4 regions of the Streptomyces botrytidirepellens genome follow, and region 2 is predicted to be linked to each of the others. Evidence: riboswitches for the same ligand, from Rfam matches in the RefSeq annotation. Region 2 holds a riboswitch; each other region holds the start of a gene.
The links. Region 2 has a riboswitch for cobalamin ahead of metE (5-methyltetrahydropteroyltriglutamate--homocysteine S-methyltransferase). Riboswitches for the same ligand answer to the same signal wherever they lie in the genome.

Region 1: another riboswitch for cobalamin. It lies ahead of EEJ42_RS46790 (ribonucleoside-diphosphate reductase subunit alpha); the one in region 2 lies ahead of metE (5-methyltetrahydropteroyltriglutamate--homocysteine S-methyltransferase).
Region 3: another riboswitch for cobalamin. It lies ahead of nicT (Nickel transporter NicT); the one in region 2 lies ahead of metE (5-methyltetrahydropteroyltriglutamate--homocysteine S-methyltransferase).
Region 4: another riboswitch for cobalamin. It lies ahead of cobN (cobaltochelatase subunit CobN); the one in region 2 lies ahead of metE (5-methyltetrahydropteroyltriglutamate--homocysteine S-methyltransferase).

Annotation. Positions count from the first base shown of each region.
Region 1 is NZ_RIBZ01000867.1:7,578-14,953, forward strand. Features, by position in the region: gene EEJ42_RS46790 (ribonucleoside-diphosphate reductase subunit alpha) at 1-1,271, opposite strand, end outside; cobalamin riboswitch at 1,399-1,521, opposite strand; gene EEJ42_RS46795 (FGGY-family carbohydrate kinase) at 1,636-3,105, opposite strand; gene EEJ42_RS46800 (histidine phosphatase family protein) at 3,220-3,957, shown strand; gene EEJ42_RS46805 (DeoR/GlpR family DNA-binding transcription regulator) at 3,954-4,733, shown strand; gene EEJ42_RS46810 (FGGY-family carbohydrate kinase) at 4,781-6,277, shown strand; gene EEJ42_RS46815 (GNAT family N-acetyltransferase) at 6,323-6,823, opposite strand; gene EEJ42_RS51550 (DUF7196 family protein) at 6,861-7,019, opposite strand; gene EEJ42_RS46820 (hypothetical protein) at 7,034-7,321, opposite strand.
Region 2 is NZ_RIBZ01000028.1:15,772-23,147, forward strand. Features, by position in the region: gene EEJ42_RS01630 (cation:proton antiporter) at 1-402, shown strand, start outside; gene EEJ42_RS01635 (membrane-associated oxidoreductase) at 436-1,905, shown strand; gene EEJ42_RS01640 (CASTOR/POLLUX-related putative ion channel) at 1,939-3,804, opposite strand; gene EEJ42_RS01645 (MarR family winged helix-turn-helix transcriptional regulator) at 3,919-4,422, opposite strand; cobalamin riboswitch at 4,535-4,764, shown strand; gene metE (5-methyltetrahydropteroyltriglutamate--homocysteine S-methyltransferase) at 4,928-7,240, shown strand.
Region 3 is NZ_RIBZ01000883.1:34,267-41,642, reverse strand. Features, by position in the region: gene EEJ42_RS49470 (carboxylesterase/lipase family protein) at 1-1,409, opposite strand, end outside; gene EEJ42_RS51585 (DUF6131 family protein) at 1,560-1,715, shown strand; gene EEJ42_RS49465 (LysR family transcriptional regulator) at 1,733-2,587, opposite strand; gene EEJ42_RS49460 (EamA family transporter) at 2,656-3,594, shown strand; cobalamin riboswitch at 3,664-3,864, shown strand; gene nicT (Nickel transporter NicT) at 3,893-4,993, shown strand; gene EEJ42_RS49450 (aconitate hydratase) at 5,128-7,104, shown strand; gene EEJ42_RS49445 (GAF and ANTAR domain-containing protein) at 7,302-7,376, opposite strand, start outside.
Region 4 is NZ_RIBZ01000875.1:19,137-26,512, reverse strand. Features, by position in the region: gene cobM (precorrin-4 C(11)-methyltransferase) at 1-11, shown strand, start outside; gene EEJ42_RS47905 (cobalt-precorrin-5B (C(1))-methyltransferase) at 219-1,379, opposite strand; gene EEJ42_RS47900 (cobalt-precorrin-6A reductase) at 1,415-2,176, shown strand; gene EEJ42_RS47895 (precorrin-2 C(20)-methyltransferase) at 2,189-3,733, opposite strand; gene EEJ42_RS47890 (precorrin-8X methylmutase) at 3,730-4,371, opposite strand; gene cobG (precorrin-3B synthase) at 4,380-5,780, opposite strand; cobalamin riboswitch at 5,839-5,988, shown strand; gene cobN (cobaltochelatase subunit CobN) at 6,022-7,376, shown strand, end outside.

The sequences.
Region 1 (7,376 bases), on a different contig from region 2:
GTGCGGTTGGCGGCGTCCTTGAACGTCATCCAGCCGTTGCCGGTCTGCGCGAGGGTGCGCATCATCCGGGAGTACAGCTGGCGCGCCGGGACCTGCTTGAGCGCCCGGCCCTCGGCCTCGGCCTTGCGGTACGCGGCGTCGAACTCCTCGCCCCACAGGTCGACCAGTTCGGGCGCGTCCACGGGCGAGAACAGCGACCAGTCGCCGTCCGCCTCGACCCGGCGCATGAACTCGTCCGGGATCCAGTGCGCGATGTTGAGGTTGTGGGTGCGGCGGGCCTCTTCGCCCGTGTTGTCCCGCAGCTCCAGGAACTCCTCGATGTCCGCGTGCCAGGTCTCCAGGTAGACGCAGGCCGCGCCCTTGCGCCGGCCGCCCTGGTTGACGGCCGCCACCGAGGCGTCGAGCGTGCGCAGGAACGGCACGATGCCGTTGGAGTGCCCGTTGGTGCCGCGGATCAGCGAACCGCGGGCGCGGATGCGGGAGTACGACAGACCGATGCCGCCCGCGTGCTTCGACAAGCGCGCGACCTGGTGGTAGCGGTTGTAGATCGAGTCCAGCTCGTCCAGCGGCGAGTCCAGCAGATAGCAGGAGGACATCTGCGGGTGCCGGGTGCCGGAGTTGAACAGCGTGGGGGAGCTGGGCAGGTACGACAGCGTGCTGGTCATCCGGTACAGCTCGGCGACGTCGTCCAGCGCCCGCTCGGATCGGTCCTCGGCGAGCCCGCAGGCCACTCGCAGCAGGAAGTGCTGCGGGGTCTCGATCACCTGACGGGTGATGGGGTGGCGGAGCAGATAGCGGCTGTGCAGGGTGCGCAGCCCGAAGTAGCCGAAGCGGTCGTCGGCGCCGTCGGCCAGCGCCCGGTCGACCAGCGCGTCCAGCCGGGCGGCGTGGGCGGTCACGAACTCGGCGGTGGAGTCGGCGATCAGGCCCTCGCGGTGGCCCACGGCGACGGACGCGGAGAAGGAGTCCGCGCCCTGCCCGGCCGCCTCCTCGGCGATCGCGCGGGTCAGCAGCCGCGCGGCGAGCTTGGAGTACTCCGGCTCCTCGCCGATGAGTCCGGCCGCCGCCTCGGTCGCCAGGGAGCGCAACTCCGCCTCGTCCGAACCGGGATGGCGGCCGCGCAGGGCGGCGGCCGCGACCTTGCCGGGGTCGGTGGCGGGCAGATCGGCGGTGAGCCCGGTGAGGGTCCGCAACAAGGCGGTCCCGGGCGCGTCGGCCGCTGCCGGAGTCTCCGCTGCCTCTGAAACCGGGTCGGCGGGCGCGATGGTCACTGAAGTGTTCTCCCTCGCTCGGCTGGGGGCCTGCGAGGGCAGTGCGCGATGGCCGCTCACGGGCATGCCGATTCCGCTTTACGGCACACCACGCAGCGTCCATCGGCCCAACCCGCGAGGCCCGGACGTATGCAGACGGCCGTCGGCAGGTCATCGGACTCACGGGTACGCAAAAGCGCACACGTACACCGTTGCGGGACAGTTCCGGATTCGCGCCGGATTCCCCTGCGGCGACAGCGGAAACGAGCATACATCTTGTGTCGTGCTGCGCACGCGCCCCCAGATGTTGTGTCGTCAGCTGGGTGGATTCGTATGGATGTGCTAGTCGCGTCGGGCTTTGGCCGCGCCGGAATCCCAGGGAAAACTAGCTTCCCGGACCGCTCGTCCGCCATTCCTCCAGGGCACGGGCGAGGCGGTCGCGGTAGCCCGCGTAACCGTCCTCGTACGCGCCGCGAAGCTCGCTCCGCGGCTCGACCGTACGGGACGCGGAGCGCCACCGGGACGCGTCCACGGGGTCGCCGAGCGACCGCCACGCGACCGCGACCGCGCCCCGCGCGCCGACCTCCGGCTCGTCCGGAATGACCACCGGGCGGCCGATGACGTTCGCGAAAATCTCCGTCCAGGCGGCGGAACGCACCCCTCCGCCGCACAGCGCGAGCCGCCCCGAGAGCCCGGCGGCCTCCAGGCAGTGGCGGGCCGCGTAGGCGATGGCCTCGCACACGGCCCGTACGGTGTCCGCGCGGGTGGTGGCGAGGGTGAGACCGTCCAACCGCCCCTGGGCGGCGGGCTCCACGAACGGGGCGCGCTCCCCGGCGCCGGACAGGAAGGGCAGCGCGGTCACGCCGTTCGCGCCCGGCGGACTCCCGTCGAGCAGGGCGTCCAGCTCGGCGGTGGTCGTCCCTGTGAGATCGAGCACCCACTCCAGGGCGGCCGTGCCGACCATCGCGGGCATCGCGCGCAGCCAGCGCTCCGGGTCGGGGGTGCACAGCCACATTCCGGCCGGATCGGCCGAAGCGTCCACCGCCGCGCGGTCGGTGAGCACCTGGCAGGCCAGCGTGGTGCCGACGATGAGCAGCCCGTCGCCCACGTCCCGCACCCCGCTGCCGATGGCGCACGCCGGGAGGTCGTACGGACCGGAGACCACGGGCAGTCCGGGCGGCAGCCCGGTCAGTTGGGCCCCTTCGTCGTCCAGCGCGAGGACGGTGCCGGGCGCGGCGGGGCTCGGCAGCAGCCGGGCGTGGCCGGACAGTCCGCAGCGTTCCAGGGCGTCCGGCACATACGTACGGGTGGTGACGTCGAGGAACGGCAGCGACGCGTCGGAGGCGTCCACGGTGATGGCGCCGGTCAGCCGCTGGGCCACCGCGTCCACGCAGTAGCCCGCGACCGCCGCCCGCTCCAGCGACTCCGGCTCGTGCTCGGCCAGCCAGTGCAGCAGCGGGGCGTGGCAGCCCGGGAACAGCCCGGAGCCGGTGAGCGCGTAGAGGGCTTCGAGCGTGCCGTCGGCGCGCCAGCGGCCGATGGTCCCGCCGCCCCGGCCGTCCAGCCAGGAGATCGGCGGGCGCACCGCCCGGCCCGTCTCGTCGCGCAGCCACAGCCCGTCGCCCTGGCCGGTGAGCGCGAGCGCGGCGGGCGGGCCGGGGAGCGCCGCGGCCACCTCGCGCACCACCTCGGCGACGGTGCGCAGCACGTCCTCCAGGTCCTGTTCGACCCGGCCGCCGGGCAGGCGGTCCAGTCGGCTGGGGCGGGCCGCGGAGGCGCGCGCGACCCCGTCGCGGCCGAAGGCCACGGCCTTGGTGACGGAAGTGCCGACATCCACTCCGATGATCATGCGCATGCCCTGCTTCCCTCCGGAACCTCGGCGCTCCATCACATGAGCGATGCTAGATTTAACACCGGAGACGTGATCAGGCAATGGCTCAGGCCATGGTTGACGCAGGGGAGAACCCGGATGACCGCCCGACTGCTGCTCGTACGCCACGGGGAGACCGTGTGGCACGCGGAGAACCGGTACGCCGGAACCTCGGACATCGCGCTGACCGAGCGCGGCCACCGGCAGGCGCGGGCCCTCGCCCACTGGGCGCGGGGCCGTGGGATCGACGCGGTGGCGTGCTCCCCGCTGAGCCGGGCGCGGCACACCGCCGAACCGGCCGCCACCGCGCTGGCCCTGGTCCCCGAAGTGGTCGAGGACCTGCGCGAGATGGACTTCGGCTGGGGCGAGGGCCGCACCCTCGCCGAGATGGAGGCGGAGGATCCGGCGGCCGTCCGGGCGTTCCGCGACGACCCCGAGACCGGCGCCTTCCCCGGCTCGGAGCGCCCCGGCGAGGCCGCGGCCCGCGCCGTCGCCGCCCTGCGCCGGCTTGCCGCCGCGCACCCGGACCGCACGGTGCTCGTCGTGGCGCACAACAGCCTGCTGCGGACCGCGCTGTGCACCCTGCTCGGCATCCCCGTCGGCCGCTACCGCACGGTCTTCCCCCGGCTGGACAACGCGGCGGTGACCGAGATCGGCGTCGACGGCGACCGCACGGCGCTGCGCTCCCTGAACGTCCCCACCGACACCGTGCCCACCGCGAACGCGCCTGCCGACACCGTGCCCACCGCGAACGCGCCTACCGGCACCGTGCCCACCGCGAACGCGCCTGCCGACGCCGGGCCCGCCGACGGCGCTACGGGAGGAACCCGCCCATGACCACGGTCCGCTCCCAGGACGCCCGCAGACAGACCATCACCGAATACGTCCTCGCCCACTCCACCGCCACCGCGGCGGAGCTGGCCGACCTCACCGGCGTCAGCCTGATGACCGTGCACCGGGACCTGGACGAGTTGGCCCGGCTCGGGGTGCTGCGCAAGTTCCGGGGCGGGGTCTCGGCCCTGCCCTCGTCGGTCTTCGAGTCCAGCCTCGCCTACCGGATGGGCGCCCACCGGGCCGAGAAGGAGGCGGTGGCCGCCACCGCCGCGGAGCTGGTCGAGCCCGGGATGTCGGTGATGCTGGACGACTCCACGACCGTCCTCGCGCTCGCCCCGTTGCTGGTGGAGTCCGCCCCGCTGACCGTGGTGACCAACGCCCGGCGGGTGATCGAGGTCTTCGCCGGGGTGCCCCGGATCCGGCTGATCGGGCTCGGCGGGCAGTACTCGCACACCCATGACTCCTTCCTCGGCGTGCCGTGTGCCGAGGCGATCGCGGCCGTCTCGGTGGACCTGGCGCTGGTCAGCACCTCGGCCATGGACGCGGCGACCACGTACCACCAGGAGCAGGACGTGGTGCTGGTCAAGCGCGCCATGCTCGCCGCCGCGGCCCGCACGGCGCTGCTGATGGACGCGTCCAAGACGCGGCGCACGGCGCTGCACCGGCTGTGCCCGCTGGCCGACTTCGACCATCTGGTGGTGGACGGCGCGGCGGACGCCCGGCTGGTGGGGGAGTGGCGGGAGCGTACGGACGTGAGGATCGCCCCCGGCCCTTCTTAACATCGCCAGTGTTAACTTAACTCCACGTGTGAGGGGCGTGATCTGTGATGTCCGACCGGGCCGAGGTCGTCGCGGGGATCGACATCGCCACGGCGGCCGTGCGGGTGGTGTGCGTCGACGCGCACGGTCGCGTACGGGCGCGGGGCAGTGCGGAACTCCCGCCCCCGCGCCGGGGCGCGGGCGGCCGCAGCGAACAGGACGCCACGGCCTGGTGGCCCGCCGTCGCGGCGGCCCTGCGTCAGGCCACCGTGGCCCTTCCGGCGGGCGGCGGGGAGGTCGTGGCGGTGGCCGTCGCCGCCACCTCCGGCACGCTCGTCCTCGCGGACGGCCGGGGCGAACCCCTCGGTCCCGCCCTGATGTACGACGACCGCCGCGCCGCCGGGCTCAACGCCCGCGCCCAGGAGGCGGGCGCCCCGCGCTGGCAGGCCCTCGGCCTGTCGGTCGCCCCGACCGCCGCCCTCGGCCGCATCGCCTGGCTGTCGGGCGCGGAGGGGCATGCGGATGCCCTTGGGCACCGGGCCCACGGGAACCGGCATGCAGCCCATGAGGCCGCCCGGCACGTGCTCCACACCCCCGACCTCGTCGGGTGGCGGCTCACCGGCGGGCCCGTCGCCACCGACTGGTCGCACGCGCTCAAGAGCGGCTACGACGCGCGCGCCGGGGAGTGGCCGGGCGAGGTGTTCGACGCGCTCGGCGTACCGGCCCGGTGGCTGCCGTCCGTCCGGGCACCGGCCACGCCCATCGGCACGGTGTGCGCGGACGCCGCGGCGGAGACCGGGCTGCCGACCGGGTGCGCGGTCCGTCTCGGCATGACCGACGGCTGCGCCGGACAACTCGCCACCGGGGCCGTGCGACCCGGGCAGTTCGTGGGCATCCTCGGCACCACGTACGTCCTCAAGGGCGTCACCCGCGACCTGATCGCCGACCCCTCCGGCGCGCTCTACAGCCACCGTCACCCCGACGGCTGGTGGCTGCCGGGCGGCGCCTCCAACACCGGTGGCGAGGCCCTCGCGCACGTCCCGTCCGACCAACTGTCCGCGCTCGACCGCGCCGCCGCGGACCGCGGCCCGGCCTCGGTGGTCGCGTATCCGCTGCGCCGCGAGGGCGAGCGCTTCCCGTTCGTCAGCGGCGCCGCCCGGGGCTTCGTCCTCGGCACTCCGGCCGACGACGCCGACCGGCACCGCGCCACGCTGGAGGGCGTGGCCTTCCTGGAGCGCCTCGCGCTGGAGCGGGTGGCGGAGCTGGGCGTGGCGGTGGAGGGGCCGCTGTGGGCCGCGGGCGGTGGCAGCCGCAGCCCGCTGTGGACCCGGATCCGCGCCACCGTCCTCGGCCGTCCGCTGCGCGTCGCCGACCATGCCGAAACGGCCTTCGGCGCCGCCCTGTTGGCCGCCTCCGGGACCCTCCACCCGGACCTCACGGCGAGCGCCGCCGCGATGGTACGCGCAGGCCGGGACGTCGAACCCGACGCGCGCGAGCACGCCGCCCTCGACGCCTCGTACGCGGCGTTCACCGCGGCCCTGCGGGAGCGTGGCTGGCTGCGGTGACGGCCGGCTGGGGCGACGGTCGGCTGGGGTGACGGCCGACGGCACCTACACCCGCACGGTGAACGCCCACAGGGCGATCCCCGGAATCGGTTCCCAGTCCCGCTCCGGCGTGCGCCGGAACCCCAGCCGCTCGTAGAGCCGGTGGGCGGTGGTCATCCTGGGGTGGGTGGACAGGACCATGCCCCCGAGCCCCAGCTCCCGCGTCCGGTCCATACAGGCCCGCACCAGCGCCTCGGCCGCCCCGCGCCGCCGCGCCTCGGGCCGCACCGCGAGCATCCGGAACTCGGCCTCGTCCGGACGGGCCAACTCCGCGTACGTGCCCCCGTGGACGGCGAACGCCAGCGCGCCCAGCACCACATCGCTCTCCGCGTCCGCCGCGACCAGCACCTCCGATCCGGTGGCCCGCTTCCGCGCGTTGCGCAACTCGTCGAGATACGGGTCCTCGGCCCCGAAGTCCAGCAGCCCGTCGCCGAGGTACACGGCCGCGGTGAACTCCCCGATGCCGTCCAGCTCCTCGTCCCGCGCCCGTCTGATCGTGACATCCATGCCCGCAGTCTGCCGGACGGCACCGACAACCGGGCCCTCACCGGGTGACGGTGCTGATCACTCCGGTGGAACCGGCGCGCTTGTTGGCCGCCTCGGCTTCCTGGTAGGTGACGTAGCGGCGGACCGTGCCGTCCGGCAGCGTCAACTGGTAGAGGACAACGGGTTGGGGTGTTCTTCCCCCACAGTTGCAGCCCATGGTGCATTTTCCTTTCAGTCGAGCCACCGCGATGCCACACCGGCGAGATAGGAAAGCGTCAGGGCGGTGGCCGGGATCTGGAACCACGCGGTGGTGTCCAGTGAGAAGGCGTATGCGGCGGTGGCGCCGCCCACCCACGTGCTCGTACACCAGCCGCAGTTGACCAGATAGGTGACCGGAGATTCGTCACCGAAGCGGTCGGCGATCCACATCCGGAAGCCCGCCGCCAGGGTGTCCTTGGTGATGAAGCGGGTGATGCGGCAGGTCGTGCCGAGGGCGAGAAGGAACGCTGCAAGGCTCATCGGATCGTTCCCTACCGGTTCGATCCACCGGTTCGATCGATGTCCTTTATTACAA
Region 2 (7,376 bases):
GTCTTCTTCGGCCTGCACACCGACCCCGCCAGCATCCCGCCGGTCCTGCTGCCCGCCCTCGCGCTGGCCGTCGTCACCGCCTGCACCAAGGTCGCCACGGGCTACTGGGCCGCGCGGCGCGCCGGGATCTCCGTCAAGGGCCGCTGGCGGGCGGGCGGCACGCTGGTCGCGCGCGGCGAGTTCTCCATCGTCATCGCCGGACTCGCCGTCACCGCGGGCATCGAACCGTCGCTGGGCCCCCTGGCCACGGCGTACGTCCTGATCCTGGTCATCATCGGCCCCCTCACCGCCCGCTACACCGAGCCCCTGGCGCGCCGCCTCATCCGTCCCAAGCCCGCCGCGGCCCCCGCAGCCGACACCGCCCCCACCGAGCCGAAGGCCCGTGAATCACAGCGCGGTTGACACCCCGAACACCCCCGCGACACGATCCCGCCGGTGGAGATCACGGACCTGACACCGGCGGAGCGGCGCGTCTGGCGGGCCTTCCCGCTCGATGAGGGTGTCGATTTCCGCGAAGGCGCCGACGACGATCCCGAACACGGCGGCTCCTGGGGACCCGAGCGGACCGTACGAGCCGAGGTGCTGCGCGCGCTGCTGCTCGGCGGGCCCACGCGTGACGGCGAGGTGGCGGGCCTGAAGCTGATCGGCGCGCGCATCACCGGGGAGCTGCGCCTGAAGTACGGGGTGGTCGAGCACGCCGTACGGCTGCGGTCCTGCCACTTCGAGCGGACCCCGCAGCTGTACGGGGCGCGGCTGCACGTCCTGGTGCTCAGCGACTCCACCCTTCCCGAGCTCACGGCCGGGGCCCTGCACACCGAGGGTGTCCTGCGGATGAGCAGGTGTCGTACGACGGGCCCGGTGCGGCTCGCGGGGGCGCAGATCACCGGAGGGCTCTTCCTCGACGGGGCGCGCCTGGGCACTCCGGACACCCGCTGCGAACAGCCGTTGCTCCAGCTCAACCACGCGGTCATCGGAGCCGACGTCCAGGCCGCGGACCTCGTCGCCCACGGAACGATACGGCTCAACGAGGCCACCGTCACCGGCCAGGTGAACCTCGACGACAGCGAACTCCACGCCCCCGGCGGCACCGCCCTGCACGCCGAGAACCTGTCCGTCGGCAACGATCTGCGCGCCATGCGGCTGCGCGCCCGCGGACGCGTCAACCTCAGCGGGGCCCGGGTGCCCCGCCACCTCAACCTCACCTACGCCCGGCTGTCCCACCCCGGTGACCAGGCCCTGCGCGCCAGCAGCTGCGTCATCGGTGAGCTGTGGCTACGCGAGGCCGCCCCCATCGAGGGCGATGTGAACCTGCGCCGCTCCCAGATCGACCTGCTGCACATCCGCCCCGAGGTCTGGCCCGATCGCGTCAGGATCGACGGCCTCAGCTACCGCAGCCTCGCCCCGCACCTCCCCGCCGAGGATCGGCTGCCGCTCCTGGAACGTGAGAAGGAGGGCTATCTCCCCGCCTCCTACGAGCAGTTGACCACCGTGTACCGCGCCGCGGGCGACGAGGCCGCCGCCCGCACCGTCCAGCTCGCCAAGCTCCGCCGCCACCGCCGTACCCTCCCGCGCTACGCCCGCGCCTGGGGCCACCTCCAGGACGTCACCGTCGGCTACGGCTTCCGCCCGCTGCGCGCCGCGGGCTGGCTCTTCGCGCTGCTCCTCACCGGCACCCTGGCCTTCGCGCTCCACCACCCGCGGCCGCTGAAATCCGGCGAGGCCCCCGACTTCAACCCGGTCTTCTACACCCTCGACCTGCTCCTCCCCATCATCGGCTTCGGGCAGGAGGCCGCGTTCGCCCCGCGCGGCGGGTACCAGTGGCTCTCGTACCTGCTGATCGTCACCGGCTGGATCCTGGCCACCACCACCGCGGCGGGCGTCAGCCGCTCCCTGAGCCGCCAGTAGGAGCCGGGCCCGCAGACCGGGTCCGCAGAAGCGTTACTCCTCGGCCAGGACGACGATCGCGTCGCCCTCGTCCAGGACCAGCGGCGCGGCCTTGTCGGGGTTGAGGCGGACGCCGTAGGTGGGCGGTACGTCGGCGTGGCGTGCCAGCCGGTAGCCGAGGGCCGTCTCGCCGCGCCGCCGTGCGGCCTCGATGACCGTCGCGAAGTTGGCCTCGGCCCCGGGCACCAGGTAGTTGGTGGCCGGTTTGAGGTAGATCTCCGAGCCCTCCGGGTCGAAGAGGTCGATGAACACCGTGTACAACTCGCGGTTCTCGGTCAGCTGGGTCAGCAGCAGGCTGATCACCTTGGTGCTGACGATGAAGTCGTCGGCCTTGGTGACCTGGGCGATCTCCCGGTTGCTGTCGTCGTTCATCTCCGTGACGATCGAGTACGGGTCACCGAGCCGCACCTCGATGTCGCGCAGGTGCAGCAGCGTCACCAGCGTCCGGTCGTCGGAGCGCCGGGGGTCGATGGTGTCGTCGGACAGCACCACGATGTGCTGGTAGCGGCCGAGGTCGAGGGCCTCCAGGGACGACCTGCGGGTCGGCTCGCACCGCTTGTGGCCCACCGTCAGGTTCTTCAGTCCCTCCGGCACCCCCTTCCGCGGCCGCCGCGGTGCCGCGATGTCCACGGCCGAGCCGGGTTCGACGAAGCTGTCCAGCAGCGTGATGAGCTTCGACGCCCGGGAGTTCCAGCCGATCACCAGGGTGCGGTCCGGCACCGGCGGCCGCCCGGGCGCGGTGGTGATCGCCGACGGGACGATCTCGGGCCGGGCCTCGGCGGGCCGTATCAGCAGATCGTCCTCGGCCATCACCAGCAGCTGGTCGTCGTCGCGGACGACGGTGTCCATCGGCGGGTTGAGCAGCACCTCACCGTCGCTGCGGCGCAGCCCGGCGGCCATGCCCTGCGCGTAGTGGGCCAGGGTGTCCGCGTACGTCCCACCCGCCAGCACGGGCTGCTCGTGGAAGTAGAACTCGTTGCCTTCGAAGCTGAGCAGTTCGTTGAAGACGCTGGACAGCCCCGACTGCCGGTGCGCCTGGGCGATGAGCCGTACGGCGATGTCGTCGGCGTCGATGATCAGTGCGTTCGTACCGGCGGCGAGGCGGGCGGCGGGCAGGTTGTCCGAACTCTCCACGGCCGCCACGACGTTCGGCCGCGCGCCCTTCCACTTCCGGCTGTTGAGCAGCAGGAGCACCTTGATGACGTCCGTGTCGGTGTCGTCCCCGACCGGCGGCAACACCATGATCGACTTGGCGGTGTCGGGGCTCACCAGCTCCAGGTCGCGCCGCTCCAGCGGACTTCCGGAGCGGCAGATCACGCGGGTGCGGCCGGTCGCGGGGATCCGGTCGCGGATCTGGTCCTCCATGTCGACCTTGTCGTGGTCGGCGAGGATCACCACACAGGAGCGGCGGGCGCTCTGGTTGGCCTCCACCAGCTCGGCGATCACCGTGAACACCTGGTCCGACCAGCCCAGCACGATCGTGTGGCCGCGCTCGATCAGCCGCGACCGGCCCTTGCGGAGCATTTGGATCCGGTTCTCCAGGCCCGTGGTGAGGACACCGATGAGCGCGCTGACGATGAAGATGCCGCCGATCGTGACCGTGAGCATCAGCACCAGGAACAGCGGGCGGCCGGTGTCCCCGCCCATGGTGCCCGGATCGAGCGTGCGCAGCAGGCTCATCCACACCACGCCCGTCCAGCCGCCGCTCTTCCGGGTGTCCTCGTGGGAGAGGGCGACCACCAGCGTGGAGACCACGGCGATCAACGCGAGGGAGGCGAGGCCGAGCCAGCCGATCAGGGCGGGCGTCCCCCGGTCCATCGTGCCGTCGAACCAGTACCGCAGCCGGTCCCGCAGCCTCATCGCACGTCCCCTGTCCCCCCGGCCACCCACCGGTCTCACGGTCTCCCAGAGCAGTTGATCATTCTCGCAGGGTTACGGGGGTGCGGCTGCCGGGCGCCGGGGTCGCCCACGCGCTCACCAGGCGGCGTGGGCCTGCGGGCTCCCGGTCTCGACGGTCGGTTCGCCGCCCGCCTCGGCGAACGCCTGGAGCGCCTCGATCAGATGGCGGCGCTGTCCGGCGGGCATGACGTCCACGATGCGCGCGATCTCCTGGCGGCGCCGCTCGGTGACCTCGGCCACGATCCGCCGACCGGCCCGAGTGAGCGAGATCATGCTGGTACGCCGGTCCTCGGCGGAGACGCCGCGCGCGACCACGCCCGTCGTGACCAGGCGGTCGATCATGCGCATCGCGGTCGACGGCTGGACGCCCAGCTCCCCGGCCAGCCCGGACAGGCTCAGCGGACCTCCGGCGTCCAGGACGACCAGCATCCGGAACTGCGGCAGTGTCAGGGACTCCTCCACCGCTGCCAGCGACCGGGCGGAGACGGCGACGAGCAGCCGGGACGCGGTCAGCACGGCAGTGACCATCGCCTCGGCGTCGGACTCGGGGACTCCGGCCTCGGGGGCCGCGGAGGCCATTCCGGCCTCGGAGGCTGTGGAAACCACATCGGATGCTAAGGAACGGCGCGCCATACGCCCTTTCTACCCCCTGCCCCTGTGGAGGGGGTGCCCCGATCCGGCACCACCGCCTAGGCTGGGCCCCGCAGCTGGTTCGCCCTGCCCGCCAGGCAGGCGCGTCGTAAGAGGGAACCCGGTGGAAATCCGGGACTGCCCCGCAGCGGTGAGCGGGAACGACCGCCGTCATACGCACTGGGTCCGGGAGACGGGCCCGGGAAGCGACGGCCAGTAGGTGCCTCGACGTGCACGACGTCACGAGGTGTGCCCGCGAGTCCGAAGACCTGCCCGTTGCCCGTGCGCGACCGATCGCGCGCGGAGATCCCGGTGACCTCGAGGGCGGGTCGGCGTACCAAGCAGGCGGACGCGCGCGTATCGGACGCGCGGTCGATCCGCCCGGTTCGTCACTCCTTCGCGCCCCCGAATCCGGCCGGGATCCCCAAGGGACACGCTCGCGAAGGAGAGCTACGTGACAGCGACATCCGCGGCCGCCGCGGCGGCACGGGCCACCGTGTACGGCTACCCCCGTCAGGGGCACCACCGCGAACTGAAGAAGGCCGTCGAGGGCTACTGGAAGGGCCGGGTCGGCGCCGGCGCCCTTCGGGAGACCGCCGCGATGCTGCGCGCGGCGAACTGGCGGCAGCTGGCCGACGCCGGTATCGACGAGGTGCCGACCGGCGACTTCTCGTTCTACGACCATGTGCTGGACACCAGCGTCATGGTCGGTGCCGTACCGGACCGCCACCGCGCCGCCGTCGAAGCCGACGCGCTGGACGGCTACTTCGCCATGGCGCGCGGCACCCAGGAGGCCGCGCCGCTGGAGATGACCAAGTGGTTCGACACCAACTACCACTACCTGGTGCCCGAACTCGGCCCCGACACCGTCTTCGCCGCCAACTCGGCGAAGCAGGTCGCCGAGCTGTCAGAAGCGGTCGCACTCGGTCACACCGCCCGGCCGGTGCTGGTCGGCCCCGTCACCTACCTCCTGCTCGCCAAGCCCGCACCCGGCGTCGCGCCGGACTTCGAGCCGCTCACCCTGCTGGACCGGCTGCTGCCCGTGTACGCGGAGGTGCTGGCCGATCTGCGGGCGGCCGGCGCCGCATGGGTCCAGCTGGACGAACCCGTGCTCGTCCAGGACCGCACCGCCGCCGAACTGAACGCCGCCGCCCGCGCGTACCGCGAACTGGGCGCCCTCACCGACCGCCCCCGGCTGCTGGTCGCGTCGTACTTCGACCGCCTCGGCGAGTCCCTGTCCGTCCTGGCCAAGGCCCCCGTGGACGGGCTGGCACTCGACTTCACCGGGCCCGCCGCCCCCAACCTCGACGACCTCGCCGCCGTCGGCGGACTGCCCGGCAAGCGCCTGGTCGCGGGCGTCGTGGACGGCCGCAACGTGTGGATCAACGACCTCGCCGCCTCCCTGTCCAGGCTCGGCACCCTGCTCGGCTTCGCCGACCGGGTCGACGTCTCGGCGTCCTGCTCCCTCCTCCACGTCCCCCTCGACACGGCAGCCGAACGCGACATCGACCCCCAGATCGCCCGCTGGCTGGCCTTCGCCCGTCAGAAGGCCACCGAGGTCGCGACCCTCGCCCGCGGCATCGCCCAGGGCACCGGCACCATCGCCGCACAACTCGCCGCCAACCGCGCCGACCTGGCCTCCCGGTCCACCTCCACGCTCACCCGCGACCCGGCCGTACGCGCCCGAGCCGAGGCCGTCACCGACGCCGACACCCGCCGCCCCGAGCCGTATGCCGAGCGCGCCCCCGCCCAGCGTGCCCGGCTGCGGCTGCCCGCGTTGCCGACGACCACCATCGGCTCGTTCCCGCAGACCAGCGAGCTGCGCACCGCCCGCGCCGACCTGCGCGCCGGACGCATCGACACCGCCGGATACGAGCAGCGCATCGCGGCCGAGATCCAGGACGTGATCTCCTTCCAGGAGAAGACGGGCATCGACGTCCTGGTGCACGGCGAGCCCGAACGCAACGACATGGTCCAGTACTTCGCCGAACAGCTCACCGGCTACCTCGCCACCCGGCACGGCTGGGTGCAGTCCTACGGCACCCGCTACGTCCGCCCGCCGATCCTGGCCGGCGACATCTCCCGGCCCGAGCCGATGACGGTGCGCTGGACGACGTACGCCCAGTCCCTCACCGACCGCCCGGTCAAGGGCATGCTCACCGGCCCCGTCACCATGCTGGCCTGGTCCTTCGTCCGCGACGACCAGCCCCTCGCCGACACCGCACGCCACGTCGCCCTCGCCCTGCGCGACGAGGTGTCCGACCTGGAGGCCGCGGGCACTGCGGTCATCCAGGTCGACGAACCCGCCCTGCGCGAAACCCTGCCCCTGCGCACCGCCGACCGCCCGTCCTACCTGGCCTGGGCCACCGAGGCGTTCCGCCTCACCACCGGCGGCGTGCGCGCGGACACCCAGATCCACACCCACATGTGCTACGCCGAGTTCGGGGACATCCTCCCGGCCATCGACGACCTCGACGCCGACGTCATCAGCCTGGAAGCCGCCCGCTCCCACATGCAGGTCGCCACCGAACTCGCCGACGCCCACTACCCCCGCGAGGTCGGCCCCGGCGTCTACGACATCCACTCCCCCCGCGTCCCCGGCCCCGCCGAAACCGCCACCCTCCTCCGCACGGCCCTCGCCGCCATCCCCGCCGACCGCCTCTGGGCCAACCCCGACTGCGGCCTGAAGACCCGCGCCTGGCCCGAGGTCCGCGCCTCCCTGGACCACCTGGTCGCAGCGGCCCAGGAGGTCCGCTCCACGCTCTGAACCGTTATTGCAAATTACTTGCAATAACTTCTGCCCTGCATCAAGCTGAAGATGTACGGGGTCGGCCCGACCACCCTTCGAGACCCGCGCCTGGGTCGGTCCGGGCACGTCCTTCCCGATAGGTGATCGCCTTCTC
Region 3 (7,376 bases), on a different contig from region 2:
TCGCCCGTCGTGGCGAACGCGGTCCAGGCCGTACGGAAGCGGGACGACAGCGCCTCGGCCTCCGGTGAGGGACCGGAGCCGTCGAACAGCAGCAGGCCGAGGTCGGCGTCGAAGGTGCCGAACAGCAGCGGTATGTCCAGGCCGTGGCAGGCGCCCATGACGCCGCCGCCCGCCGGGGCGGGCCAGGTCAGCTCGTACACGTGCGCCCGGCCGCCCCCGGCCACCTGGGCCTCGGCCAGCCGCAGCGAGGGCATGTGGAACAGCCAGTCGGACTGGACCCGCTCGTGGAGGTCGGCGGGGGAGGCTTCGGGGAAGGCGGCGCGATAGGCGCGTTCGCCGTCCGGGCCCGGCCCGAACGCGCGCAGCGCCGCCGCCGCTTCCTTCTCGCCCGCCAGTCCGAGCTGCCCGCCGAGGGCCAGGAACAGCCGGTACTCGTCCCGGTTGTGCCCGGAGATCAGCTCCACGTCGCGGGCCGAGCCCGCCGCCAGCGCCTGCCACGGGGTGGTCGGCAGCACCTCGCCGTCCACGACGGGCGCGAAGGGGGTCAGCGTGTGCACCACCTCCCCCCACCGCTCCTCGTACCGCCGCATGGCGGGGCCCAGCGCCTCGCCCGCCGAGGGCAGTTGCCGCGGATCCACCGTGGACAGATCGGCGGCCGTCGGCCGCAGGCCCACCTCGGCGGCGAGCGCGCCCGCGATGTCCCGGGCCAGCTCGCCGGAGAAGTACGTGCCCGGCACGCTCTGCGCGATGGCGCGCCGGAACAGTCCCGCCGCGCTCGGCATGGCCAGCAGCGAGGCGACCGATCCGGCTCCGGCCGACTCCCCGAACACGGTGACCCGGCCGGGGTCGCCGCCGAACGCCGCGATGTTCTCCCGCACCCATTCCAGGGCCGCGACCTGGTCGAGCAGACCGCGGTTGGCGGGCGCCCCGTCGATCTGGGCGAAGCCCTCGATGCCGACCCGGTAGTTGAGGGTGACCACGACGACGTCGCCGTCACGGGCGATGCGCCGGGCGTCGTAGCCGGGGCTGCCGGAGTGGCCGAGCTTGTAGGCGCCGCCGTAGATCCACACCATGACGGGGCGGCGGGCGGCCGGGTCCGGCTCGGGCGTCCACACGTTGACCGTCAGCCAGTCGTCGCCCGTCGGCGCCTCCAGGACCCCGGCGCGGCCCATGAACCCCGACTCCTGCGGGGGCGGCGGCCCGAAAACGTACGCGTCCCGCGTCCCCTCCCAGGAGCGCACGGGGCGCGGCGCCTGAAACCGCGCGTCCCCCACCGGCGGCTCGGCGAACGGGATGCCGCGGAACACGGCCAGACCGCCCTCCCGGCGGCCGCGCACCGCACCGGCGGCGGCGCGCACCACGGGCTCGGCGGTCCCGGTTGCCGACTCGCTGGACTCGGCTGTCGTCATCGATGACTCCTCGCGGTTCCTGGTGAACACGTCGGAGCCACGATGCCCGAGCCGCGCACGGATAGCCCCGGCGGGGTGCGACGTGTTGGCGTGGCAGGCGGAAGAGGCAGATAGTGGAAGTGGAGCACTCTCGAGAGATCGGAGGACACCATGATTGTCCTCGGGGTCATTCTCCTCATCATCGGTCTGCTGACCGGCATCGCCGTTCTGTGGACGATCGGCATCGTCCTTCTCGTCATCGGGGCGGTCCTGTGGGCCATGGGCGCCGCCGGTCACGCGGTCGCCGGACGGCGACACTTCTACTAAAGGCGCAGACCGGGGGGTCACCCCGTGCGGTACAGGGCGGTGATCAGCTCGATCACCGCCTGCCCCGCGGGGTGCGGATCGTCCCGCCACCAGCCCAGCCGCACCGCGATCGGCTCGGCGTCGCGCACCGGCCGGTACACGATGCCGGGCCGCGGATACTGGTGCGCGGTCGACTCCGCCGTCATCCCCACGCAGCGGCCCGTGGAGATCAGGTTGAGCCAGTCGTCGACGTCGTGCGTCTCCTCGGTGTCCGGGCGGGAGCCGGGTGGCCAGAGCTCGGGGGTGGTGGTGCCGGTCCGCCGGTCGACCAGCAGCGTGCGGTCGCTGATGTCGGCGAGCCGGATGGAGCGGCGCCGGGCCAGGGGGTCGTCCGCCGCCATCGCGCACAGCCGCCGCTCCAGCCCCACGATGGCGGAGTCGAAACGCTGGTCCTCCAGCGGCCTGCGCAGCACGGCCAGGTCGCAGGCCCCTTCCGCCAGACCGGCGGTGGTGGCGTTGACGCGGACGAGGTGCAGATCGGTCTCCGGATGGGCGGCGGCCCAGCGGCGCTGGAAGGTGGGGGTGTGGCTGCCCAGCGCCGACCACGCGTAGCCGATCCGCAGCCGTGTGTGACCCGACGTGGCCTCCCGCACCAGATGGTCCACCTCGCCCAGCACCCGCCGGGCCTGCGCCACCACCCGCAGCCCGGTGCCGGTCGGGGTCACCGTCCGGGAGGTACGCCGCAACAGGCGCACCCCGAGGGCGCGTTCGAGCGAGGCCACCGTGCGGGACACGGCCGCCTGGGAGACTCCGAGCGCGATCGCGGCATCGGTGAAGGTGCCCTCGTCCACGATCGCGACGAGACAGCGCAACTGTCGCAGCTCCACATCCATAACCCAAGCGTATAGGTGTGGCGGTCAACGCATTTTGCGCAACGCTCGCGCGACCGCACGATCGCGGTATGGACGCAGCCCACGCTCCCGCTTCCGCTCCTGCTCCCGCCCAGCCGACCGCCACGTCACACCGCGCCGGTCCGGATCTGCCGGACGCCCCGGGCCGGAAACCGGCCGGGCACCCGCTGGCCGGTGTGCTCATCATGGCCGGCAGCGGCCTGTCCAACCAGACCGGCGCCGCGATCGGCTCCCTCGCCTTTCCCGTGCTCGGAGCCTCCGGTGTCGTCGCGGTACGCCAGTACGTCGCGGCCATCGTCCTGCTGGCCGTCGGCCGCCCCCGCTTGCGGTCCTTCACCAAGCAGCAGTGGTGGCCGGTGCTGCTGCTGGCCCTGGTCTTCGGCGCCATGAACCTGTCCCTGTACAGCGCCATCGACCGCATCGGCCTCGGGCTCGCGGTGACCCTGGAGTTCCTCGGGCCGCTCACCATCGCCCTGTCCGCCTCCCACCGCCGCACGGACGCGTGCTGCGCGCTGGTCGCGCTGGCGGGCGTGGTCACCCTGATGCGTCCTCAGCCCTCCACCGACTACCTGGGCCTCGGCCTCGGGCTGCTGGCCGCCGCCTGCTGGGCGTCGTACATCCTGCTCAACCGCACCGTCGGCCGCCGCGTCCCCGGGGCGCAGGGGTCGGCTGCGGCCGCGGCGGTCTCCGCCGTGCTGTTCCTGCCCGTCGGCATCGCCATCGCCGTGCAGCACCCGCCGACGCCGGGGGCGGCCGGATACGCCATCGCGGCCGGTGTCCTGTCCTCCGCCGTGCCCTACCTCGCCGACCTGTTCACGCTGCGCCGCGTACCCGCTCAGACCTTCGGGCTCTTCATGAGCGTCAACCCGGTCCTCGCCGCCGTCGTCGGATGGGTCCTGCTCGGCCAGGGCCTGGGGTGGACCGAGTGGGCGAGCATCGGCGCCATCGTCGCGGCCAACGCGCTCAGCATCCTCACCTCGCGCGCGTGACCGTTGCCGAACCGCACGCGCCTGACCGTTGCTGAAAGTGCGCCACTTGCCGGTTTTGCGGGGTGCCGCCTACAGTTGCCGCGCCGTGGTGTTCGGGAAGCCGGTGGGAAACCGGAGCGGCCCTCGCCACTGTGAATCGGGGAGTTCTCGTCCCGTTCCGCGGCCGCAGGACCGGGCCGCGGAGCCACTGGCCGCCTCGCGCGGCCGGGAAGGCAGGGGCGGTCGCGTCGACCCGTCAGCCAGGAGACCGGCCGCGGCATCTCACGAAGTGATCCACGAGGTGCTGGAGCGTGACCGCATGACCCTGCCCACCGCATTCGCATGGCGGCGCGAGGACACCGTCCGGACCGCCGGGCTGCTGGCGGTGATCGTCGCCCTGCACGCCGTCGCCTTCGGTCTGCTCTTCCTGGTGGTCACCCCGCACCACTACGAGGTCGGCGCCAAGACGTTCGGCGTCGGCCTCGGGATCACCGCGTACACCCTGGGCATGCGGCACGCCTTCGACGCCGACCACATCGCCGCGATCGACAACACCACCCGCAAGCTGATGGCCGACGGCAAGCGGCCGGTGTCGGTGGGCTTCTGGTTCGCGCTCGGCCACTCCAGCGTCGTGGTGCTGCTGGCCGCGCTGGTCGCCGGCGGTACGCGGCTGGCGGGCACCCTGGTGAACGAGAACTCCGGCACCCACCAGGTCCTCGGGGTCATCGGCACCACCGTGTCGGGGACCTTCCTCTACCTCATCGCCGCGCTCAACCTGGTCGCCCTGCTGGGCATCCTGCGGGTGTTCCGGGCGATGCGCGCCGGGCAGTTCGACGAGTCGGAGCTGGAGGCGCACCTGGACTCGCGCGGCTTCATGAACCGCGTCCTGGGCCGCTTCACGAAGTCCATCACCCGGCCCGGCCAGATGTACCCGCTCGGCTTCCTCTTCGGGCTCGGCTTCGACACCGCCACCGAGGTCACGCTGATGGTGATGGCCGGGAGCGGCGCCGCCGCGGGACTGCCCTGGTACGCCGTCCTGTGTCTGCCGCTGCTGTTCGCCGCCGGGATGAGCCTGTTCGACACCCTCGACGGCACCTTCATGAACTTCGCCTACCAGTGGGCGTTCTCCAACCCCGTCCGCAAGGTGTTCTACAACCTGGCCATCACCGGTCTGTCGATCGCGGTGGCCTTCCTCATCGGCACCATCGAGCTGGTCGGCGTGCTCCACGACAAGCTCGCCCTGCGGGACGCCGTCACCGGCTGGATCTCCGGCCTGAACCTGGACAACGTCGGGTTCATCATCGTCGGCCTGTTCGTCGTGGTGTGGGCCGCGGCGCTGGCCTACTGGCGGATCGCCAAGGTCGAACAGCGCTGGGCCGTCCGCACCGCCCCGGCGGCCGCGGACGCGGACGGCGGCTGACGCCGGGCCCGGGGCCGGGACGCCCGTCCGGGTGACTGTGCCGGGGCGGGCCCTGCATGGCGGCCGCGGAACGGGAACCCGCATGGTGGCGCCCGGACCGTCCGGCAGCGCCGCACCGGGAAGGCGGTACCGCTATGGGTCTGCCCCATGGCCACGCACACGGCACCGTGACGCAGCGGCTGATCGGCGACCACCTCGTGTCCGGCAGCATGCGGCCGGGGGAGGAGATCGCGCTGCGCGTGGACCAGACGCTCACCCAGGACGCCACCGGCACCCTGGTGATGCAGGAGCTGGAGGCGCTGGCGCTGGACCGGGTCCGTACGCAGGTCAGCGTCCAGTACGTCGACCACAACATCCTCCAGGCCGACGAGCGCAACGCCGAGGACCACCTCTTCCTGCGTTCGGGCGCCCGCCGCTTCGGCCTGTGGTTCTCCAAACCCGGCAACGGTGTCTCCCACCCGACGCACATGCAGCACTTCGGCGCCCCCGGCAGAACGCTCGCCGGATCCGACTCGCACACCTGCGCGGGCGGCTCCCTGGGCATGCTGGCGATCGGCACCGGCGGCCTGGAAGTGGCTCTCGCCATGGCCGGACGGCCGCTCCACCTGACCATGCCGGCGATCTGGGGCATCCGGCTGACCGGGGAACTGCCGCCGTGGGTCAGCGCCAAGGACGTGATCCTGGAGATGCTGCGCCGTCACGGGGTGCAGGGCGGCGTCCACCGCGTACTGGAGTACCACGGGCCCGGCCTGGCCTCCCTCACCGCCATGGACCGGCACGTCATCGCGAACATGGGGGCGGAACTCGGCGCCACCACCACCGTCTTCCCCTCCGACGGCGCGGTGCGCGACTTCCTGGCGGGGGTGGGGCGGGGCGAGGACTTCGTGGAGATCGTCGCGGACGAGGACGTCCGTTACGACCTCGACGAGGAGATCGACCTGTCGTCCCTGGAGCCGCTGATCGCACGGCCCACCTCCCCGGGAAACGTCGTGCCGGTCCGGGAGGCCGCCGGGGAGCCCATCGGGCAGGCGGTCCTCGGCTCCTCCGCCAACCCCGGGTTCCGCGACTTCGCCGTACCGGCGGCCATGGTGGCGGGGCGGCAGACGGCGCCCGAGGTGAGCTTCGACATCAACCCGACGTCCCGCGAGATCCTCCAGGACCTGACGCGCTCCGGTGCCACGTTCGACCTGATCGCCGCCGGTGGCCGCATCCACCAGTCGGGCTGTCTCGGCTGCATCGGCATGGGCCAGGCCCCCGCCGCGGGGCGCAATTCGCTGCGTACGTTCCCGCGCAACTTCCCCGGCCGCTCCGGCACCGAGGACGACGCGGTGTGGCTGTGTTCACCGGAGACCGCCACGGCCTCCGCGCTGACCGGCGTCATCACGGACCCGCGCGACTGGGCCGACCGCCTGTCGGCGGTCCCGCCCACCCCGGACGCCCCCGCACCGGCGTCGGTCAACGTCGCCATGCTGGAGCCGCCGCTGCCGCCGGACGAGGCCCGCCGCGTCCAGCTGCGGCGCGGCCCCAACATCTCCGCGCTGCCCGATCTCGATCCGCTGCCGGACACCCTGGAAGGCCCGGTCCTCCTCAAGGCCGGTGACGACGTCTCGACCGACGAGATCTCCCCGGCCGGGGCGAAGGCCCTGCCGTACCGGTCCAACATCCCGAAGCTGGCCGAGTTCACCCTGACCCGGCTGGACCCCGACTACCCCCGGCGCGCCGCGTCGGCCCGGGACGACACCGGACACCTCATCGTGGCCGGGGCGAACTACGGCCAGGGCTCGTCCCGCGAACACGCCGCCATCACCCCGCGCTACCTCGGACTACGGGCGGTCATCGCCAAGTCGTACGCCCGCATCCACTGGCAGAACCTCGCCAACTTCGGCGTCCTCGCCCTCGAATTCGACGACCCCGGCGACTACGAGCGCATCGAGACCGACGACCGGCTGCGCCTGCCCGGTCTGCACGAGGCCCTCGCCAGGACGGACGACCCGACGCTCCGGGTGCGCAACGTCACGCGGGACGAGGAGTACCTGCTGCGCCACCGGCTCTCCCCGCGGCAGTGCGAGGCGGTCCTCGCGGGCGGCATCATCCCGGCCCTGGCCCGCTGACGGGCGCTCGCCCGCTGACCGCCGCTGGCCCGCTGACCGGTCATCACTCATCGGGTCCGGTGCGCATGCATACGGGTCCGGGCGGCGGGTACTCGCCGCCCACGCTGTCCGCGAGTCCCCCGGGGGAACGGGATGGCCAGGCTCTTCCGGTCCAGAATGCGGGCCGGTGGAGCCGCCCCTCGGCGGCACGGCGGCGGTCAGTCGTCGATGCCGCCGCTCTCACACACCTGCCGGGCGATGTCCCGCAGCTTGATGTTGCGCTCCTGGGACAC
Region 4 (7,376 bases), on a different contig from region 2:
CCGGTACGTGAGCGGAGCCGTCCACCCTGCCGCGACGCGCCGTGCCCAGGCACCCGAACACCCCTCTCCCCACCGCTCGCCGGTGCCCGCGCGGCGCCGCGCGGGCACTGCGCGGCGAGGGCATCGCGTCCCGCGTCGGGTGACGCGTCCGGCACCGCGATCGCGGGCTGCTGCCGCGTGGCGGCGTACGCATCCCGCGCGGGTGGGGCAGACGTCCGTCAGACCTCCCGCGGTCCGCGGGAGGCGGCGCGGCCCACGATCGTGCCCGCGCGGTCTATGCAGATCACGTCGACCGCGACCGGGGCCCCGCGCAGGACGCCCAGGGCCGTGTCACGGGCCGCCGCCGCGACCAGGTCGCCGAGGGGGACGCCCCGGGCCGCGCACAGCTGCACCGTCTCCAGGCCGGTGTTGGCCGCCGCGACCGCCGCGGCCAGTTCCTCGTCCGCGCCGCCGCGGCGGGCCAGGTCGGCGAGGTAGGCCTTGTCGACCTGGGAGCGGGAGGAGTGCAGGTCGAGGTGGCCCGCGGCGAGCTTGGAGAGCTTGGCGAAGCCGCCCGCGACCGTCAGCCGGTCCACCGGGTGGCGGCGCAGGTACTTGAGCACGGCGCCCGCGAAGTCACCCATGTCCAGCAGGGCGTCCTCGGGCAGCCCGTGTTCGGCCACCGCCACCTTCTCGGAGGTCGACCCCGTACATCCCGCCACGTGCCGCCGCCCCGCCGCCCGCGCCACGTCCACCCCGCGCCGGATGCTGTCGATCCAGGCCGAGCAGGAGTACGGCACCACGATGCCGGTCGTCCCGAGGATGGACAGCCCGCCGAGGATGCCCAGCCGGGGGTTCCACGTGCTGCGGGCGATCTCCTCGCCGTGGTCCACCGAGATCTCGATCTCGACGTCACCGCTGCCGCCGTGGCGGGCGGCGACCTCGGCGATGTGGTCGCTCATCATCTGGCGCGGCACGGGATTGATGGCCGGTTCGCCGACCGCGAGCGGCAGCCCGGGCCGGGTGACGGTGCCGACGCCGGGCCCGGCCCGGAACACCACGCCGCGGCCCGGCGGCAGGGCCCGTACGGTCGCCCGCACCAGCGCGCCGTGCGTCACGTCGGGATCGTCCCCGGCGTCCTTCACGACCGCGGCCATGGCCCGGTCCGCCCCCAGCTCCTCGGCCGCCAGCGCGAACGCGGGCCGCTGGCCCTTCGGCAGCGCGATGGTCACGGGATCGGGGAACTCGCCGCTGAGCAGCGCGGTGTACGCGGCCGTCGTCGCGGCCGTCGCGCACGCCCCGGTGGTCCAGCCGGGCCGCAGCCCGGTGCGCTCCAGCTGCGCCCCGCGGCCCCCGCTCGCCCGGGTCTCCGGCTCAGCCACGGGCCACCCGCCGCGCATACGATGACGGGCGCACCGGCGACGAAAGGCATCCGATGAACAGCGCACCGGCGCGCCACGTGCTCATCCTGGGCGGCACCACCGAGGCCCGCCGACTCGCCGCGGAGCTGGACGCCGATCCCGCCCTGCGCGTCACCAGTTCCCTCGCGGGCCGGGTCGCCGAACCGCGACTGCCCGCCGGGCAGGTGCGGATCGGCGGGTTCGGGGGCCCCGAGGGCATGGCCCGCTGGCTCCGCGAGCACCAGGTGGACGCGCTCATCGACGCCACCCATCCTTTCGCCGACACGATCAGTCACAACGCGGCCCGTGCGGCCGCCGCCGTCCATGTTCCCCTGCTCGCCCTGCGCCGCCCCGGCTGGGTGGCGGGCCCGGGCGACCGCTGGCACCCGGCGGCCTCGCTGGAGGAGGCCGCGCGGCTGCTGCCGGAGCTGGGGGAGCGGGTCTTCCTCACCACGGGCCGCATGGGGCTGGCCGCCTTTGCCCACCTCACCGCCCCGTGGTTCCTGATGCGCTCGGTCGACGCCCCGCAGCCACCGGTTCCACCCCGCATGGAGGTGATCCTCGACCGCGGCCCGTTCACCCTCGAAGGCGAAACCGCCCTGCTGCGCGACCACCGCATCGACGTCCTGGTCACCAAGGACAGCGGCGCCGGGGCCACGGCACCCAAACTGGCCGCGGCCCGCGACGCCGGGATCCCCGTGATCGTCGTCCGGCGCCCGCCCGCCCCGGAGGGTGTTCCGGTGGCCCGGACCCCCGCCGAGGCCGTCGCCTGGCTCCGTACGGCCGCACGCCCCTGACGCCGGGGAGCGTCACCCCTCGGGGTAGCGGCGTGGCGTCCAGACGATCTCGGTGCCGTCGCCGCGGCGCGCGGTGCGCGTCTGGGAGGAGCCGACCAGGAGGATCGTGCGCATGTCCACGTCGGCCGGGTCGAGGTCGGCCAGGCGGATGATGCGGACGCTCTCCTCGGGGCCGCCGATGTCGCGGCCCAGGACGACCGGGGTGTCCGGCGCGCGGTGCTCCAGGAGGAGTTCGCGCGCCTTGCCGACCTGCCAGACCCGGCTGCGGGAGCCCGGGTTGTAGAGGGCGAGCACCAGGTCGGCGGCGGCCGCGGCGCGGAGCCGTCCGGCGATGACCTCCCAGGGCTTGAGCCGGTCGGACAGGGAGACCACGGCGTAGTCGTGGCCGAGCGGCGCGCCCGCGCGGGCGGCCGCGGCGTGGGCCGCGGTCATGCCGGGCAGCACCCGGACCGGGACGTCGCGGTACGGCTCCTCGGACGCGGCCTCCAGCACGGCGGTGGCCATGGCGAACACGCCGGGGTCGCCCGAGGAGACCACGGCGACACGCCGACCGCGCCGGGCGAGATCGAGGGCGAATTCGGCCCGCTCGGCCTCGACCTTGTTGTCGGAGGGGTGGCGCCGCTGCCCGGGGCGTACGGGGACCCGGTCCAGGTAGGTGGTGTACCCGACCAGGTCCTCGGCGGCGGCCAGTTCACCGCGCGCCTCGGGGGTGAGCCACAGCGGACCGGCCGGGCCGAGGCCCACCACCACGACCTCGCCCGGGCGCCCGGACACGGAGGCGTCGGGGGCGTCCGGGGCGCCCGGTGTGTCGATACGGCTCGGCAGCACCGCCACCGAGAAGTAGGGCACCGACGACGGGTCGACCTCGTCCAGCGCCCCGGTGCGCTCCGCGCTCATCGTGGCGCGCTCCACGTACCGCGCGTCGGCGAGCCGCCCCGAACGCTCCAGGGCGCGCCGAACGGTCGGGAAGGTGCGGCCGAGCTTCATGACCGCCGCCGCGTCGGTCGTCGCGAGGCGCGCCGTCAGCTCCTCCTCGGGCAGCGTGCCCGGGAGGACCGTCAGCACCTCCTCGCCCTCCACCAGCGGCGCGCCCAGCCGGGCGGCGGCCGCGCTCACCGAGGTGACGCCGGGGATCACCTCGGTGGCATAGCGGTCGGCGAGCCGCTTGTGCATGTGCATGTACGAGCCGTAGAAGAGCGGATCGCCCTCCGCCAGCACCGCGACCGTGCGCCCCGCGTCGAGGTGTGCGGCGAGCCGCGCCGCCGCCTCCGTGTAGAACTCCTCCATCGCGCCCCGGTAGCCGCCCGGATGGTCGGTGCCCTCCGTGGTGACCGGGTAGACCAGCCGCTCCTCGATGTGGTCGGGCCGCAGATGCCGCTCGGCGATGGAGCGGGCGATGCTGCGGCCGTGCCGGGCGCTGTGGTACGCGACCACGTCGGCCCCGGCGATGACCTCCACCGCCCGTACCGTCATCAGGGACGGGTCACCGGGGCCGAGGCCCACGCCGTACAGCCGGCCCTTCGCCGCGGGCGTCGCCTGTCGCTGCTGCTCGCTCACTCTTCCTCGCTCGCTATCGCGTTGATCGCGGCCGCGGCGATGGCACTGCCGCCGCGTCGGCCGCGCACCACCAGATGGTGGGGCGCCGCCGGATGCCCGGCCAGCGCCTCCTTGGACTCGGCGGCGCCGATGAACCCGACCGGTACGCCGATGACGGCGGCCGGCCGCGGCGCGCCCTGCTCGATCATCTCCAGGAGCCGGAACAGCGCGGTGGGCGCGTTGCCGACCGCCACGACCGACCCCTCCAGCCGGTCCCGCCACAGCTCCAGCGCGGCGGCGCTGCGCGTCGTGCCCATGCGCCGCGCCAACTCCGGTACGGCCGGGTCGGACAGCGTGCACACCACGTCGTTGTCGGCGGGCAGCCGCTTGCGGGTGACGCCGCTGGCGACCATCTGCGCGTCGCAGAGCACGGGCGCCCCGGCGCGCAGCGCCTCCCGGGCCCGCGTCACCACCTCGGGCGTGTACGCGAGGTCCTTGACCAGGTCGACCATGCCGCATGCGTGGATCATCCGCACCACGACCTGGCTGACGTCGGCGGGGAGGCCGCCCAGGTCCGCCTCGGCGCGGATGGTGGCAAAGGAGGCGCGGTAGATGGCCGCCCCGTCCTTCTCGTAGTCGAACACTGTGTCCTCGATCATGTCGTTGATCATGCCGTTCCGCGGGCCGTCGCCACGGCGTCGGCCAATTGCTCTGCTGCCACGTCTGTCCCGCTGGCGTCATTCGCGCCGTCGTTTGTCGCGCCGTCCGGCTCGCGCGTGTCGCGCACGGTGAGCCGGTAGTCCGTATCGGACGTGGCCAGCGCGTCCACCCAGCGGCCGCCGGGGTGGCCGCAGCGCCGCTCGCAGCCGGAGAAGTACACCGGCGGCGCGCCGGGGGAACCCTGCGGCGTGTCGGGGGAGCGGGGGGCGCCCGCCACCGCGCGCGTCGCGTGGGCGCGCACATCGGCCAGGGACTTGGCGCAGCCCGGGCGTCCCGTGCACGCGCCGACCCCGACCCACGGGGAGTCCGGATCGGTCACCAGCCCCGCGTCGGCCGCCTCCCGCGCCGCGGCCGCCGCGCCGTCCGCGGTGAACCCCGGGAGCACCACGCCGCGCCAGGGTGTCACACGCAGCTCACCCGACCCGCCCCGGGAGGCGAGCCCGGCGAGCAGCCGCCACTGCGCCGCGCCGACCCGGCCCAGGGGAACGAGGACCGACACGGCGTGGCGCCCGTCCGGCCCGGACACGACGCCCGGCGCGGGCGGCGCGCCGGGCCCGCCGACCGGTCCTCTCCGTCCGATACGTACGGCTTCGATGCCTTCGTCCGCGAGTCGCGCCGCCAAGCCGTCGGCGGTCACGGCGTGTTGCGCGGGCAGTTCGCGCACCCGCCATGCCCGCGTACCGCTCGCCCGGACCCGGGCCAGGAACTCCACGGCGGCCAGCGCGGCGGCACGCGGCGCGTCCCGCCCCCGCACCTCCAGCGCAGTCCCGTCGGCCCCAGCCCCGGACCCCACCCGCAGCACCGCTCCGCCGTCCCGCGTTGCGATCAATGTCACATCCGCGCCGAGTGCGGCGACATCGCCCCGCCCGTCGTCCACCGCGAACAGGAAACGACCCGACAAGCCGGACAACTCTTCCCATGTCCCGGCGCACAGCGCGGTGTCCAACTCCCGTGCCCACGCGGTGACATCGCCGCATCCGGAGCCGTCGAGGCCGCCCAGCGGGGACGCCACGATGTTGCGCACCCGGTCGAACCGGTCGGAGGGGAGCAGCCCGGCGGCCCGGAGCGCGGCCGCCAGCTCGCCGCCGCACGCCGCGTCCAGGCCGCGGACCTGGAGATTGCCCCGCGAGGTGAGGTCCAGCCAGCCGTCGCCCAGCTCCTCGCTCGCCCCGGCCAGCGCCCGCGCCTGACCGGCCGTCAGCAGGCCGCCCGGTATCCGGACGCGGGCCAGGGAGCCGTCGTCCGCCGGGTGCAGCCGCAGCGCGCCGGGGCAGGCGTCATCGCGTCCGCGCGCCCGCGGCGAGGGCGCTTCATCCGCAGGTGGGATGGTTGTCGGGGGGAGGGACATGGCGGCGAGCATACCGACGTCCGGTCGGCCCGCACTGTCCCGTGCCAGGTCAGCAACGCCTACTATGCTCTGCGGCGGGCCGTCTGGCCCGCCGGACGCACAAGACGGCGTCAGGGGAGGAAACCGGTGCGAATCCGGTGCGGTCCCGCCACTGTGAGCACGGCAGCCCGCCGTGCGAGCCAGGAACTCCCGCCGTCTTCCAACCCGCCCGGGGCGCGGACCCCGAGGAAGGCGCTGAGCCATGATTCTGCTGCTGTCGACCTCCGACACCGACCTGCTCAGTGCCCGTGCGGCCACGGGCCCGGTGCCGTACCGCCTCGCCAACCCGGCGCGGCTCGCGCTCGACGATCTGCCCGGGCTCCTCGACGGTGTCGAACTCGTCGTCGTACGGCTGCTCGGTGGCGTCCGCGCCTGGGAGGAGGGCCTCGAAACCCTGCTCGCGGGCGACCTGCCCGTCGTCGTCCTGACCGGTGAACAGGCCCCTGACGCCCAGCTCATGGAGGCGTCCACGGTCCCCGTGGGGATCGCCGCCGAGGCGCACGCCTACCTCGCGCACGGCGGGCCCGCCAACCTGGACCAGCTGGCCCGGTTCCTGTCCGACACCGTGCTGCTCACCGGCCATGGCTTCGAACCGCCCGCCCCCGCCCCCACCTGGGGGCCGCTGGAGCGCACCGCGCGCGAGGACGTCACCGGCCCGACGATCGCCGTGCTCTACTACCGCGCCCACCACATGAGCGGCAACACCGCCTTCGTGGAGGCGCTGTGCCAGGCCGTCGAGGACGCCGGAGGCCGCCCGCTGCCGCTGTTCGTCGCCTCCCTCCGGGCCCCCGAGCCCGAGCTGATCGAGGCCCTAGGCGCGGCCGACGCCGTCGTCACCACCGTCCTCGCCGCGGGCGGCACCCGCCCCGCCGAGGCGTCGGCGGGCGGCGACGACGAGGCGTGGGACGCGGGCGCGCTCGCCGCGCTCGACGTCCCCGTGCTCCAGGCGCTGTGCCTGACCTCGCCGCGCAGTGCGTGGGAGGAGAACGACGAGGGTCTGTCGCCGCTGGACGCCGCGACCCAGGTCGCCGTCCCGGAGTTCGACGGACGGCTGATCACCGTGCCGTTCTCCTTCAAGGAGGTCGACGAGGACGGCCTGCCGGTCTACGCCCCCGACCCCGAGCGCGCCGCGCGTGTCGCCGGAATCGCGGTACGACACGCCCGGCTCCGGCACATACCGGCGGCCGACAAGCGCCTCGCGCTCGTCCTGTCCGCCTACCCCACCAAGCACTCCCGGATCGGCAACGCGGTCGGCCTCGACACCCCCGCCAGCGCCGTCGCCCTGCTGCGCCGACTGCGCGCCGAAGGGTACGACTTCGGCCCCGAGGAGGGCGAGGGCGCGCTTCCGGGCCTGGCCTCCGGCGTCGGCGACGACCTGATCTACGCCCTCATCGAGGCGGGCGGCCACGACCAGGACTGGCTCACCGAGGAGCAGCTGGCCAAGAACCCGGTCCGCATCCCCGCCGCCGACTACCGCCGCTGGTACGCCACGCTGCCGCAGGAGCTGCGCGACGCGGTCGAGGAGCACTGGGGCCCGCCGCCCGGCGAGATGTTCGT